One region of the Phosphitispora fastidiosa genome, then DNA from elsewhere that is predicted to be linked to it. Evidence: riboswitches for the same ligand, from Rfam matches in the RefSeq annotation. Region 1 holds a riboswitch; the other holds the start of a gene.
What was found. A riboswitch is a leader RNA that binds a small molecule or an ion and turns the genes downstream of it on or off. The one in region 1 is predicted to bind cyclic di-GMP.
Positions count from the first base shown of each region.

Region 1 (7,280 bases):
AAGTTTGTACGGGATAGGGCTTACAGATTACAATTTTAACCGTGATGAACTCATAAATAAAATAAAAAAATATAACCCGCAAATACTATGTTTTAACGGAAAAAAGGCTGCTAAGAGTTTTTGCGGAAAACGTGATATTGATTACGGCTTTCAAACCATAACTGTTGGGACCACAAGGATTTTTGTCGCCCCTTCTACTTCTGCCAATGCCCATAAGTACTGGGATGAGAAATGGTGGCAGTTGCTTGCTGACAGTGTGGGTTCCTGTTTTTCCAGGGTCAGTGTGAACAACTATTTTGAGCCTGATGAGATATGCAAATTAATGGAGAATATCGATTTTGTCACAGGAGTCGTGACCAGGACCACTGAAAAAGATTTTATCAGGGCAGTAAGTGATATTGAACTTCATTCCAATATTCCTTTACACATTAAGAATATATTTGAAATTGCCAAGGCTCTGTTTGCTTATGGATACCTATATTACCCATTCTGCACTGTTGCTGTGGAACAAGCCTTAAAGAGCCTGGAGGCGTTAATATCGGAAAAGTATGAGGTTTTCGGGGGGGCGCGGGTAAAAAGAAAAGGCAGTTATCCGGTGTTAAGAGATAAAATTAATTATCTCTATTCGAAGGGATTGGTATCCGGGCAGCAGAGAGAAATACTGCATGATTTCCGTCATCTGCGCAATCTGACATTTCACCCGAAATACCAGCAGATTCTTGGGCATTATGACGGCACACTTCGCGTACTTGCCCATTTAATGAATGAAATTTGGCTGGCCGAGGTTAAAGAGTAACGGCGCTGTCTGGAGCACTTTAATTATTGGGCAGCTTTTTTATGCCCAGGAGCACCCTGTAAGGTCCGGGAGTCCCGGGCGGGATAAAGGCTACCCGGTCCCCTGGTTTTACCACTCCTTCCTCAGGCTGATAGGCTTTTCCGTTGATAAAGACAGCTTCAATCATTTCAGCCGGAAGCTCCAGGGTTTGGGCCAGTTCCTTTGCAGAGCATTCTTTGTCAAGTTTAAGGTAATGGGGGAAGGACCAACCGCGTTCATCAAAAAATTTTTTCAGGAAATTAAAGGCGCGGATTTCAACAGTTTGATTTTGTGGAGAGTCCAGCTCATTTGTTTTCATTTTAGCAATCCTCCAAAAAAAATTATTATGTGGAATCATAGTTTAGATTTGTGGATAACTATACCTAAAGTTATCATATCAGGAAAAACTGATTTTAACAAGAATGTGGTACTGCCGGGAAATAAATTGTTAACAGTTGTAGTAACTTAACAGAGAAGGAAAATTGTAGTCTGATGTAGAATTAAATAAGAATATGGCAAGAAAAGCATCCAGGAGGGGAAAACTATGGATGTATTCGTAGCCCGGCAGCCGATATTTAATAGGCAGCAGCAGGTATTTGCCTATGAACTTCTATATCGCATGGGAACAGACAACTTTTATAACGATCCCGATGGAGACCATGCGACCTCAGAGGTTATCGCCAACAGTTTCCTGCTTTTTGGGTTGGAGTCACTTACAGGTGGTAAGAGGGCATTTATCAATTTTACCGAGAACCTGCTGAAAAATGAGGTCGCCGCGAATCTGCCCAACAACCTGATAGCTGTTGAGATTTTGGAACACGTCAGGAGAAACAAAGAGATTGTGGCGGCATGCAAAAGGCTTAAAGAACTGGGATACATGCTGGTTCTGGACGATTTTGTGTGTGATTCCATTTATGAACCACTTATGGATATTGTGGATATTATTAAGATTGATTTTCTGGGGACCCCGCCTCAGGAACGGAAGAACCTGATACGTAAGTGCGGGGACAGAAAGGTGGAATTTCTGGCGGAAAAAGTTGAAACCATCAGGGATTTTGAACAGGCTTTGGAAATTGGATTTACATATTTTCAGGGGTACTTTTTCAGCAAACCGGTAATCATATCCGGGAAGGATATCCCAGCCAACAAGATGAACTATCTTCAACTGCTGCAGGAGATTAACAGGCCGGACCTGGATTTTGACAGAATAGACAATATTATGAGACGTGACGTTTCCTTGTCCTATAAGCTGCTCAGGTACATTAATTCAGCCGCCTTTGGTTTCAGAAGTAAAATAACTTCGATTAAGCATGCTCTGGTGATGCTTGGGATACGGGAAATTAAAAAATGGCTGTCATTAATTGCATTAAAAGGCATGGTCGAAGATAAACCTAATGAAATACTGACCAGTTCAATTATCAGGGCTCGGTTTGGCGAATTGATCGGACAGAAATGCGGTTTAGCGGACCGGAGTTCGGATATGTTTCTGGTTGGCATGTTCTCCATGATTGATGCCCTTATTGGCAGGCCGATGGCAAAAATTTTAGCTGAACTTCCGGTCTCTGACGATATTAAAAAAGCCTTGTTGGGTGAACAGCATCGCTACAGGGAGATTTTTGAACTGACTGTATCATATGAAAAGGGTGACTGGGAGAGGTTTTCTTATTTTGCATCCCGGATAGACCTGGATGAAAAAGAGATCCCCCGATTTTATATGATGTCTCTGGAATGGGCTAATGGTTTTAATCAAATAGGAATTTAAATTTTATTATTATTAGGAGGGACTGTATGGCAGGGTATGTTTTACTGCTGGTGGTACTGGCAGCAACAGTTTATCTGGTCAAAATTAATAACCGGGCGAATACTATAGCCCAGGAAGGGAATACAGATGAAGATGTTTATGAAATACGTGACAGCCTGTTAAGTGATGTGGAAAGGGATGCTTACATTAAACTAAAGAACATATCAGCCAGGTATCAATGCACTGTATTTCCCCGGGTCGGGCTTCCCAGTCTGGTGGAGATACCAAGGGGTACCGATAACTGGTTGAGCTTCTGGAACCGGATTAATTACAGGTATGTCGACTTCGCAGTCTGTAAGGCAGACAGCTTGGAGCCGCTGGCAGTAATTCAGCTGGATGATTCCGCTCAAAAGGATGCCAAAATTGAAAAAGATGATTTTGTTGAAAAGGTGCTGAAGCAGGTCGGACTGATCGTCCTCAGTATTGACGTTTCCGGATTAGGGGAAGACGAATTAGCTGCTAAATTAGAACCGCTGCTAAATTCTAAGGGAAAAGAGGGGGGTTGAACCCCCTCTTCTTTATTTTCCTGTAAGCATATGAATCTTTGATTTCTCCTTAAATATGTCATGAACTGCCTGGGCGATCATATACCCTACACTTACTGCGCCAATTATTGCATCAGCTGCTGCATTTACGTCCAGATTAAGGTTTTTACCGAAGAATGTATGCAATGTTAGTACTATCAAGGTAAGCAGGGCAACAATGAATTTCTTATAGCCATCGATTTTATTCATATTATTAGCCCCCTTTCAGCCCTTCACTCAACACATTATATTCGCGGCAGTATTCACTTGTTACTTGCTGCATTTTAACCCCTAAAAACCGCATTTTAACCCCTGAAAACCGTATTTTGAGCCGTTTGGCAGGAAAATGAGAATTAATGTTGAAATGAGAATTAAGGAGAAATAAGAAACAAGTTAATATTTTGGCAAACCCAGCGAAAGCCGGGGACGCAAAGCCATGGGTCTAAGGTGATTTTTCACTAGGACTGCCAGGTTGCCGCTCAAGCGAATTACCCCTTTATTCATGGCGAAAAAAGGGGTTGTTATTTTCTTATAGCGGCTCACCGACTTAAAATAGTACGCATTAGCGTAATAAAGATATGGTGAAGTGCTATGCTGACTTAAAGTTAACATAGGGAGGGATATGTATGCATTTTTCGGTAGGAATCTGGGATACCCTGTTTGGGGAAAGGATTCAGCTTGAGATTCCCGACAGTTGTGGGAATACGGTAAGGCGGTCGGTGACAAAAAAGTGGTTTGAGTTGATGAAAAACCAGGAAAGTATACTCAGTCTCTATAAACAGGTCCTCCGTGTTCATATGCTTGATGTTGTTAAGGGATACCGGGTCCTGTACTGGGTTGTCGGTGAAAACATTGATGAAGCAACAGCCAGGATGTTTATGAATCAGGATACGGGGGATATTTATGCAATATATTATTATGAACAGGATGAACCCAAAACTGAAGTGCTAACCAGAAAACGCTGGGATATAGCATACAATAAGATCTATGGGGAATCAGCCGAGGTAGAAAATCAGGTTATCTCGCCTTCCACCTCATAATTAATATAATGGCTCACCGTAAACCTGTTTGCCAGGATATAACTCCTGTTGATCAGAGGTACTTCCCCCACAACCCGGCCATCTTCAGCAAGCACCGGGTATATTGAGAGTTCAATGGGCTTTTTAACTGGTCTGGGGGGCCGGCCTGTTGACATCAGGTGATTGAATAGCCTGATATAACGGTCATCAACAAGGCGGCCGTGACCAAGAAGTTCTCCTTCAGGTGAAATAACCGGATACAATTTTGAGTTCTCCCATTTCAAACAGTTTTTTTTCTGAACAGATGACATGTGATAGCCCCCCAAGGTTTCTATAATCTATCTGTTCGTCAGGCTGGCAATATTTCCTTTACATTGACTGAAAAACAAGAAAACTGACTCCGAAAAAGTTATCTTCGGTGTCAATTTTCTTGTTCAAAGGGGGCACACCCCCGATAACCCGGATTACGGGCTTATTTTTATTGTTTTTCCCTGCCTTCCCTCCAGTTCCCGAGCCTTTTCAGCCGCTTCCATAGGAAGTTTTCCCATTACCACGTGTTCTGCCGCATTATCGAATCTCATCACAATCTTGTCCCCTGGTTCCAGGGCGAGCCTGTCCCTTACTGCCGGCGGAATGTCAATACTGTTATCCTGGTTCACTTGCACAATGTATTCTGGCATCTTCAATCCTCCTCTAAGTTTTCTTTAGAAATATAACCTTAAACATATAATGTAAAATGTGGGCGGTAAATATGCATTCCTGTCAGCATACGCGCCTGGCGGGGAGAACACAGTAATTATTACAAAAACAATACCCAATATTCATAAAAACACAGCAATATCCACAAAAACAATCGCAATATCTTGATAGCATTTATACTTATCAAAATAGTACAATGACTTTAAGTGCAGATTTGTTTTTTCTGTAGAAAACTGTTCGGAAAGGGGGTGTGATGATGAAACAGAGACAGATGTCTCTTTGTACATTACTGGTTTCAGGCATAATGTTATGTAATATGTTCTTTTTCACACCTGTATCAGCGGCTCTTACCTTTCCTATAAAGTATGATCCAATCATCGAGGATCCCTCATTAATAATTGATAATCCTATAATTGATAACCCTATAATTGATAACCCTATAATAATTGACGATTCACTTATCCGTGGGCCTCTAATTGTTGTACCTGCCGCACCATCTGATTTAATAATCGGGGCAACTACTTCCACTGAAATAACCATAGAATGGAGTGACAACTCATCTAATGAAACAGGTTTCACGGTCGAACGGAGGACCGGCAGCAGTAACTGGAGCCAGGTGGGGGAGGTTGGACCAGATGAAACCTATTTTACCAGTGACGAACTTTCTCCTGAGCGGACTTACTACTTCCGGGTTGCAGCATACAACAGTGCCGGCACTTCAGGTTATTCCAACCAAGTATACGGCACTACCGACCAGCCGGCTCCGGTAACAAATATCTATGAGGATAACTCTGAAACAATCATAAATGAAACAGATATAACAAATGAGGCTAATACAACGGTAAATATAAGTGACAGCACAATTACCAACAGCAATATTGCCAGCAACAACCAGGTTAACCAGACAACTACAGTGGCCAACTATAATTCGGCCAGCACGGCTGTCGAGTATGTGAAGATTGTTGTCAATGGTGAGCAGATGAATCCCGGTGATGCCCCGCCATTTATCAATAAGAACAACCGGGTAATGGTCCCGTTCCGGGCCATAGCCGAAAAGTTGGGTGCAGCGGTCCAGTGGGACCCTAGGGAAAGAATTGCCGCTCTCAGCCAGGGGCAGAGAGTTGTCCGGGTTCCTATCGGACAACAGGTTATCGAAGTGGACGGAAACGTGCAGGCAATGGATACCCTGGCTGTTATTAAATCTTCACGTACATATATACCGGTCCGGGCTGTAAGTCAGGCGCTGGGAGCCACTGTGGAATGGGATCAGGCCAACAAAACTGTGATTGTTAAAACGGGTGCCGGGCTGTAAGAAGAAAAAGGGAGATGAAGGTATTGAACAAAAAGGTTTTAAAGAAGAGGGTTCTAAGCCTGGTTTTGGCGCTGGCTTTGGTTATTTCCTTTGCAGTTATGGCCTATGCTGAAGAAACAATTGGTCCTGTTCCGGGAGTTACCGGAGATATAGGAGCAGGAACTACTAATACAACGATCAACAATAACACCACAACCGATAATACCTCGAACATAAATATTAACATATCAGGGAATACCACCATAAATAACAGCAATATCGGCAGCAATAACCAGGTTAACCAGCAGAATACGGTGACAAATACAAATACGGTAACAGTAAAGAAATATGTTACCGTAAATGTTAACGGCGTACCCCTGGAAGCGGATGTCAAGCCGTTTATCAACCAGGACAACAGGACAGTGCTGCCCTTACGGGCGATTGCTGAGGCCTTCGGAGCAGAGCTCCAGTGGGACCCTGCTGCGCAGACAGTTTTACTTACCCTTGGCGACCGGTCTGTAAGGCTTAAAATCGGTGATAAGACCTTTGAGGTTAATGGTCAGGTATTTACCATGGATACCACTGCGTTTATTGAAGGCGGCAGGACATTTCTTCCTGCCAGGGCCATCGCAGAGGCATTGGGATTGACAGTTGGCTGGAATGCCGAAACCGATACAGTTGATATAACTGCACCGGACCAGCCCAACAACGGAACCCAGCCTGCTGCCCCTCCGGCAGCAACACAGCCTGCAAACCCGCCGGCTGCACAGGTGGAAGATACCTCCTGGCAGAATATTTTCCCACTTACGGCTCATAACCGGAATGATAAAATAGACGATGATTCTGACCAGCACATGGAGTCCAATGCTACTCTAAATAGTGCAGGATTTTTACAGGTGACCACCCGGACCTGGACAGATGCCAGGACGTCCGGATTTACCGGAGGAGTTGCAGTAGGTCTTCTTGATGCCAATAATGTTATTATCTGGGTTTCATCACAGCAGAGCTATGGAGTAGATGGTTCGTGGATAGGCACAAATGACCGCACGGAAAACTGGAGTGCAACTGTCCCTCAGGATAAACTGAAAGTAGGGGTTAAGCTTCTTATAGTACATGATCATGCCGGCAAGAA
Region 1 is NZ_JAHHUL010000021.1:50,555-57,834, reverse strand. Features, by position in the region: gene Ga0451573_RS16320 (mismatch-specific DNA-glycosylase) at 1-796, shown strand, start outside; gene Ga0451573_RS16315 (MoaD/ThiS family protein) at 816-1,133, opposite strand; gene Ga0451573_RS16310 (EAL and HDOD domain-containing protein) at 1,359-2,576, shown strand; gene Ga0451573_RS16305 (DUF2726 domain-containing protein) at 2,603-3,121, shown strand; gene Ga0451573_RS16300 (hypothetical protein) at 3,134-3,349, opposite strand; cyclic di-GMP riboswitch class I at 3,533-3,619, shown strand; gene Ga0451573_RS16295 (hypothetical protein) at 3,766-4,179, shown strand; gene Ga0451573_RS16290 (hypothetical protein) at 4,152-4,469, opposite strand; gene Ga0451573_RS16285 (hypothetical protein) at 4,623-4,838, opposite strand; gene Ga0451573_RS16280 (stalk domain-containing protein) at 5,111-6,169, shown strand; gene Ga0451573_RS16275 (copper amine oxidase N-terminal domain-containing protein) at 6,193-7,280, shown strand, end outside.

Region 2 (7,280 bases), on a different contig from region 1:
AGGCAGGAGCGGATAGGCTTCGCTATTGTGATACCATCGGGATTCTTGACCCTTTCATCACATATGACCGGGTTAAAACCCTGATAGAGAGCACGAACCTGGAAGTAGAAATGCATACCCACAATGATTTTGGCATGGCGACAGCCAATACCTTGGCCGGCATTAAGGCAGGAGCCACACATGCCGGGGTTACGGTATTGGGACTGGGTGAGCGGGCGGGCAATGCCGCACTTGAAGAAGTCGTCATGGCCTTAAAGCATATAGGTGGAATTGACCTGGGCTTCAAGACCGAGATGTTCCGGACGGTAGCCGAATATGTCTCTCTGGCTTCAGGACGGGAACTTCCTGCCTGGAAGGCTATAGTGGGTTCGAACATGTTTGCCCATGAATCGGGGATACATGCAGATGGGGCCATCAAAAACCCCTTGACTTATGAGGTTTTTGCGCCGGAGGACGTAGGTCTGGAAAGACAGATTATCATAGGAAAGCACTCAGGTACCAAGTCCCTGATAGTGAAATTCGCTGAATATGGGATTCATCTTACCAAAGAAGAGGCCAATGAACTGCTGCGAAGGGTTCGTTCTACTGCAGTTGACCTTAAAAGGTCGCTGTTTGATAAAGAGCTGATATATATCTATGAGGATGTGTATGGTTCCCAGGTGTAAAGAGATGCCTCCATTGAGGCGTCTTCTTTTTTAGTGGAAATAATCAGCAATATAGGGTAAAATGTTTAAAGGGTCAATTACCCGTTTACAGACAAAGATGAAGAGGTGAGAGGTTGTGGCATTATTCAGTAATTATGACATGCCAAAAGAAGGAGAAAAAATTATTTTTCAGAACGGCTGCTTAACTGTTCCTGACTATCCCATAATTCCATTTATTGAAGGGGACGGGACAGGTCCGGATATTTGGGCTGCGGCATCAAGGGTGCTTGATGCTGCGGTGGACAAGGCATATGGAGGCCAAAAGAGAATCGCGTGGTTTGAGGTGCTTGCCGGGGAAAAAGCGTTTCACCAAACGGGTGAATGGCTGCCGGATGACACCCTGACTGCAATCAGGGAGTATATTGTTGCCATCAAAGGACCACTGACGACTCCGGTTGGGGGAGGGATACGTTCCCTTAACGTTGCTCTGAGACAAGGACTCGACCTATACGTATGCCTTAGGCCGGTAAGGTACTATAACGGGGTTCCTTCTCCGGTGAAAAATCCCGAGCTTGTGGATATGGTTATCTTCCGTGAAAATGCAGAAGATATTTATGCCGGTGTTGAATGGGCTGAAGGTAGTGATGAAGTCAAGAAGGTAATTCGTTTTCTTACGGAAGAAATGGGAGTGAAAAAAATCCGGTTCCCGGAAACCTCAGGAATTGGCATCAAGCCTGTTTCCAAAGAAGGTACAGCACGGCTGGTGAGGGCCGGTCTCGAATATGCCATAAAGCACAATCGTAAGAGCCTGACCCTGGTACATAAGGGCAATATTATGAAGTTTACCGAAGGGGCATTCAAGAACTGGGGCTATGAGGTTGCGGAAAAAGAGTTTGGTGACCGGGTATTTACCTGGACCCAATATGATAGAATCAGCGCTGAACAGGGCAAAGAAGCTGCCGACAGGGCTCAGAGCGAAGCTGAAAAAGACGGCAGGGTTATTGTCAAGGATGTTATTGCTGATGCCTTCCTGCAGCAGATATTGACAAGGGCGGCAGAGTATGATGTCATTGCCACATTGAACCTTAACGGCGACTACATTTCCGATGCTCTGGCAGCACAGGTGGGAGGCATCGGTATTGCCCCGGGGGCAAATATAAATTACATGACGGGTCATGCGGTATTTGAAGCAACCCATGGCACAGCCCCTAAATATGCCGGTCTTGACAAGGTCAATCCGGGTTCTCTGCTGCTTTCGGGGGTTCTGATGCTGGAATACATGGGGTGGCAGGAGGCTGCAGACCTCATCTACAGATCAGTGGAAAAAACTATTGAAAGCAAGGTCGTCACCTATGATTTTGCCAGGTTGATGGATGGGGCAGTTGAAGTAAAGTGCTCTGAATTCGGTGATGAGCTGATAAAGAATCTGTAATTTTAGGAGAAATGTTTTGAAAACACTAATGTTAGCCTAAATATTTGACGATATATTTAATAACAGAATTTTAAAACCGACAGGGCAAACCCTTCGCAAGACGGGGACGCAAAGCCACGGGTCCTATAAGGTATGTTTATTAAAGGACAGCCGGGTTACCGAAGTTTAACGGTTTACAAGCAAACCAGTCTTTCTTCGGTCTTTTTCCGAGAAGACTGGTCTCCTTATTTTTAGGACGAGTTTTTGCCAAAAACCCTGAAGGGCTGCCGGAGAAATTAAAAGATCGAGGGAGGGTACTTTTTAATGACAAGGAAACCATTTGTCTTGGGTCTGGTATTGTTGACATCTCTTGTATTTGTCAGTGGCTGTTCTTTTAACCTGTCCAAATTGAGTTCCATACTTCCTTCCCGGGAAAAGCCGGAAACTGTCTCGGACAAAGTCTATCAAAACAAGTCTGCAGTTAAGGCCCCTGCCAAGTCCCGGGAAGCGCTGCAAAAAGAATTGGATAGCGAAATCAATCTGGTGGTTGACCAGATTATGGCCGGTAGATGGAATGAGGCTATTAACCTGGGTGAAGCAGCTTATGAAATGGTTCAGAAGGAGCATAAGGGCAACGCGGATTCTGTGAACAGTGCAGTATATGATGCCTACGGTTACGATGCTGCCAAAGAAAAATTGTATGAGGTATTGAGTGCAGCATATGATTTTAAATATCACCTTGAGGGACTAAACAATACTGAAAAAGAAAGATATGTCAGAACCGCAAAAGCCCATTTTGATATCGATCCTTCAGATCCTTTCAAGAAACTGGCGCTGGCAAAGGCACAAATTGATACAGGTGACATGAATCAAGGTCTCGGGCTTCTTGGGGAACTTTATAATTCCCAGTTTAGAGACAAGGATATCACCGAATCTTACGCCTGGGCGCTCTATCTTTCAGGCAGAAAAGATGAGGCCTACAATATATACCGGGCCTTTTATCCCCAGTCAGAGACACTGATTCAGCTTTTTCACAGCGCTCAGGTAATAGAGGAAAAAGACAAGGCCCTGGGACTGAATCTTTATAATGGCGTTACAGGAGCGGCAAATAACCTTATGGTAAAAGACCCTAATGTCAACAATATGAGCGCTCAGACCTACATAGACCAAGTGCGGACTGGATCCCGGAATGCATCTGAAAGGCTCTTGGCAGGAGGGTTCAAGCTCAACTCCCAATACAACCTTCAAAAGATTGACCCGATTGTAAAATCAATCGTGAAGCTTTCGGGTGAATAATCTTAGCTGTATTATTTACCACATATAAAAACCCCCTGGTATATGAATACTAATTACAGAAAAATATTAGGGGGGAAATTTGATGGACCATTTAGATTATGACCATGTGAGCCATAGCAGTTCCGATGGCATGCATGACGTTAGCGGTGTCAATGTTTATCCCACTCCCATCACCCTTGGAGAGCACGTTAATATTATATATGATGGCCTCCTGTCAAGATCCGGAGCACAGGATGTTTATCTACATGCCGGTTTTGGGTTTCACGATCAGTGGCATGGGATAAAAGACCTGAAAATGCTACGCACCGGGCGCGGCTGGGAACAAACCCTGCATGCCGATGATGCTACCAGATTAAACTTCTGTTTTAAGGATGGGGCGGAGCACTGGGATAATAACTGGGGTCATAACTGGAGTTTTGAGATTCATGACGGGAAGCAGTATTAGGGCTGTAATTTTTGGAGCTATTTAACGGCAATGTAAATAGGGGCAGATGTGTTCTTACGGCGGGCCCCCAATCCGTTACCGAAACCCCGGGCTTTTAAAAAGGCCGGGGTTTCGACGGATTGGGGGGGCCCCCGACATCTCAACCGGTTACCCAAACCCACTAAAGCGGGTTTGGACCGGTTGACGACAGACACCGCCTTTCAGAACACATCTGCCCCTATCTTAATAAGCTGCTAAACAGCTCCAAAAAACAGCCCTGGCATACTGCCAGATATAGAGAAGCGGGTATTTCGCCGAAGCCTGTTTTTAAGGTGGTTAGGTGATGAAAATCATAACCGGCAGGTAATCTCCCAAGTTACTCGGGAAATTACCTGCCTTAATTTTACTAATTTGGTGGCGTATTGTACGAGAATTTCTGCGGTAGTGCGAAAAATCTATACTATACGTCACCATAGAGAATAAAGGATTTACTCCTAAGGTAAAATAAGCTGGAGAGGAAATAAGGAGGAGTTCAAAGATGAAGGTACTGATGTTATCCTGGGAGTACCCTCCCAAAAACGTTGGGGGATTGGCCCAGCATGTGTATCACCTGTCCAAGGCTCTTGCCAGGCATGGGGCGGAGGTTCATGTTATTACAATCGGCGCGGATGATGCTGTGCCCTATGAGGAAAATGAAGGTGTCCGGGTACACCGGATTTATCCTTACAGCATCTCAGCCCCAGATTTCAGGACATGGATACTGCACCTTAATTTTTCGATGCTTGAATATGCAGTAACTCTGCTTAACACCATCAAGGGTGTTGATATCATTCATGCCCATGACTGGCTGGCTGCATTTGCGGGGCGGGCGCTGAAGCATTCATTCCGAGTGCCCCTGGTGGCTACAATTCATGCAACGGAATTTGGGCGCAACAATGGACTGCACAATGAGAACCAGAGGTATATCAGTGATGTCGAGTGGTATCTCACTTTTGAAGCCTGGAAAGTAATAGTCTGCAGTACTTATATGCATAGGGAACTGAAGGGTTTTTTCCAGCTTCCTGAGGACAAGCTGAGGATCATACCAAATGGTGTTACTATTGAGGATTTTGAGACTGGTTCTGATTACCGTCACAAGGGCACAGAAAAATATATTTTCTTTATTGGCAGACTGGTTCGGGAAAAAGGGGTACAGGTGCTAATTGAGGCTGCACCCAAGATACTGTCATACTTTCCTGAGGCCAGATTTGTCGTGGCCGGTACCGGCCCCTATGAAGAGCACCTGCGCAGTATGGTGCGGGAAAAGCGGCTCGGACACCGCTTTTATTTTGCCGGTTATGTGGATGATGCTACCAGAAACCGCTGGTTTGCTCAGAGCAGTGCCGCTGTATTTCCCAGCCTGTATGAGCCCTTCGGTATAGTTGCTCTGGAAGGGATGGCAGCGAAGACACCGGTGGTAGTCTCTGACACCGGAGGGCTGAGTGAAATAGTGGAACACGGTCGGGATGGGATGAAATGTTATGTGGGTTCCGCCAATTCACTGGCAGATAACATCATGGCAGTACTTGGGGATGCGGCGCTGGCAAACCGTCTGCGTAAAAACGGTTACGAAAAGGCCAGAAATAAATATAGTTGGTTTTCGGTTGCCGGCCAGACCCTGGAAGTTTATGAAGCAGTAATCACTCAGTCCAAAAGGGCGGATTGGCATACTGATACCTGGAGGGCAGCAGATCCTCTCTCGGCTCTTTATGAAAAAGTAAAAAGCCTTGGCAGGGCAAATGTTCCCGGGCAGAGAGTCCACTGAAAGGAGAAGATACCTTGGTACAGTCAATTATTATGGCCGGTGGAGAAGGTTCACGCCTTCGGCCGCTGACCTGTAACCGGCCCAAGCCGATGGTGCCGATGCTTAACAGGCCGGTAATGGAATATACGGTGGAGCTTCTGAAACGGCATGGAATTAATGAAATTGGTGTCACTCTTCAGTATATGCCGCAGGAAATACAGAACTATTTTGGTGACGGGTCCGGTTTTGGAGTCAGCATGGAATATTTTATCGAAAACACCCCTTTGGGCACCGCAGGCAGTGTCAAAAACGCTAAGGGGTTCCTGAGGGATACCTTTATTGTTGTCAGTGGAGATGCTCTGACTGATTTTGATCTGACAGAGGCCATCCGATTCCACCGCGAAAAGGGGGCTCTGGCTACAATTGTACTTACCCCTGTGGAGATTCCCCTTGAATATGGCGTTGTGATTACGGAGAATTCGGGAGCCATCAGGCAGTTCCTGGAGAAACCGGGTTGGGGAGAGGTTTTCAGTGATACTGTAAATACCGGGATATACATTTTGGAGCCGGAAGTTTTAAAATATATTCCGGAAGATACCAAATTTGATTTCAGTAAAGACCTTTTCCCCTTCCTGCTAAGGGAGAATATGCCTCTCTTTGGGGTAAATCTGAGAGGATACTGGTGTGATATCGGTAGCCTGAAACAGTATCAGGAAGCCCATTTTGCAGCTATGGAAGGCAAGGTTAATCTTGAGGTCAGGACGGCTTCCGCGGGTAACGGTATATATACCGGTGAAAACTGTCGGATCGACCCGGCTGCCATTATAAAGGCTCCGGTTATTATTGGCGCTGACTGTCATATTGGTCCGGGAGCGGTAGTTGGTCCACATGTGGTAGTAGGCAACGGCTGCAGGGTGGATAATAATGCTTCGATAAAACGGGCAGTGGTCTGGAACGGTTCACATGTTGGCAAACAGGCCGAAATAAGGGGCGCTGTCATCTGTGGCCGGGTCACAATAAAGGATGGGGCAGCGGTATTTGAGGGTGCAGTTATTGGTGAAGAGAGTATCATCGAAGAAAATGCGCGGGTTAAACCCAACACCAATATCTGGCCACACAAGCTGGTGGAAAAGGGTACGGTTGTTGATACCCATCTAGTGTGGGGGACAAAGGCCTGCCGTAATCTCTTCGGAACTGACGGTGTCTCCGGAAAAGTGAATACTAACCTTACCGCAGAGTGTGCCGCCAAACTGGGGGCTGTTTACGGCACTATTGCCGGTTCCGGGGCTACTGTATTGGTAAGCAGTGATTACCACCGGAGCACCAAAATGATTAAGAGCGCTATTATCGCGGGTCTGATGTCAGTTGGGGTAATGGTGACAGATGGCGGAACTCTGGTAACTCCGGTACACAGGCATGCTGTTCGGGCTGTTGCAGCCAAAGGGGGGATTCACGTAAAATCATCGGCTGCCGACCCGGAGACAATAAACATCAATTTCTTTACCGCAAACGGGGCCATGATTTCCAGAGATATGGAACGAAAAATTGAGAACCAGTTTGAAAGGGACGATTTCCAACGCAAAACCAAACACCAGGTGGGTGTTGCAACATATATGCCCGGACTCACCGAATCATATATCCGCAGTTTGTTGGATATGGTTTGCAGGGATGATATCAGGAAAGAACAGTACCGGATAGCTGCTATCCTGCCAGGAGACAGCC
Region 2 is NZ_JAHHUL010000027.1:25,274-32,553, forward strand. Features, by position in the region: gene nifV (homocitrate synthase) at 1-665, shown strand, start outside; gene icd (NADP-dependent isocitrate dehydrogenase) at 781-2,076, shown strand; cyclic di-GMP riboswitch class I at 2,150-2,239, shown strand; gene Ga0451573_RS17885 (tetratricopeptide repeat protein) at 2,380-3,351, shown strand; gene Ga0451573_RS17890 (carbohydrate-binding protein) at 3,434-3,796, shown strand; gene Ga0451573_RS17895 (glycosyltransferase family 4 protein) at 4,314-5,579, shown strand; gene Ga0451573_RS17900 (sugar phosphate nucleotidyltransferase) at 5,594-7,280, shown strand, end outside.
Region 2: another riboswitch for cyclic di-GMP. It lies ahead of Ga0451573_RS17885 (tetratricopeptide repeat protein); the one in region 1 lies ahead of Ga0451573_RS16295 (hypothetical protein).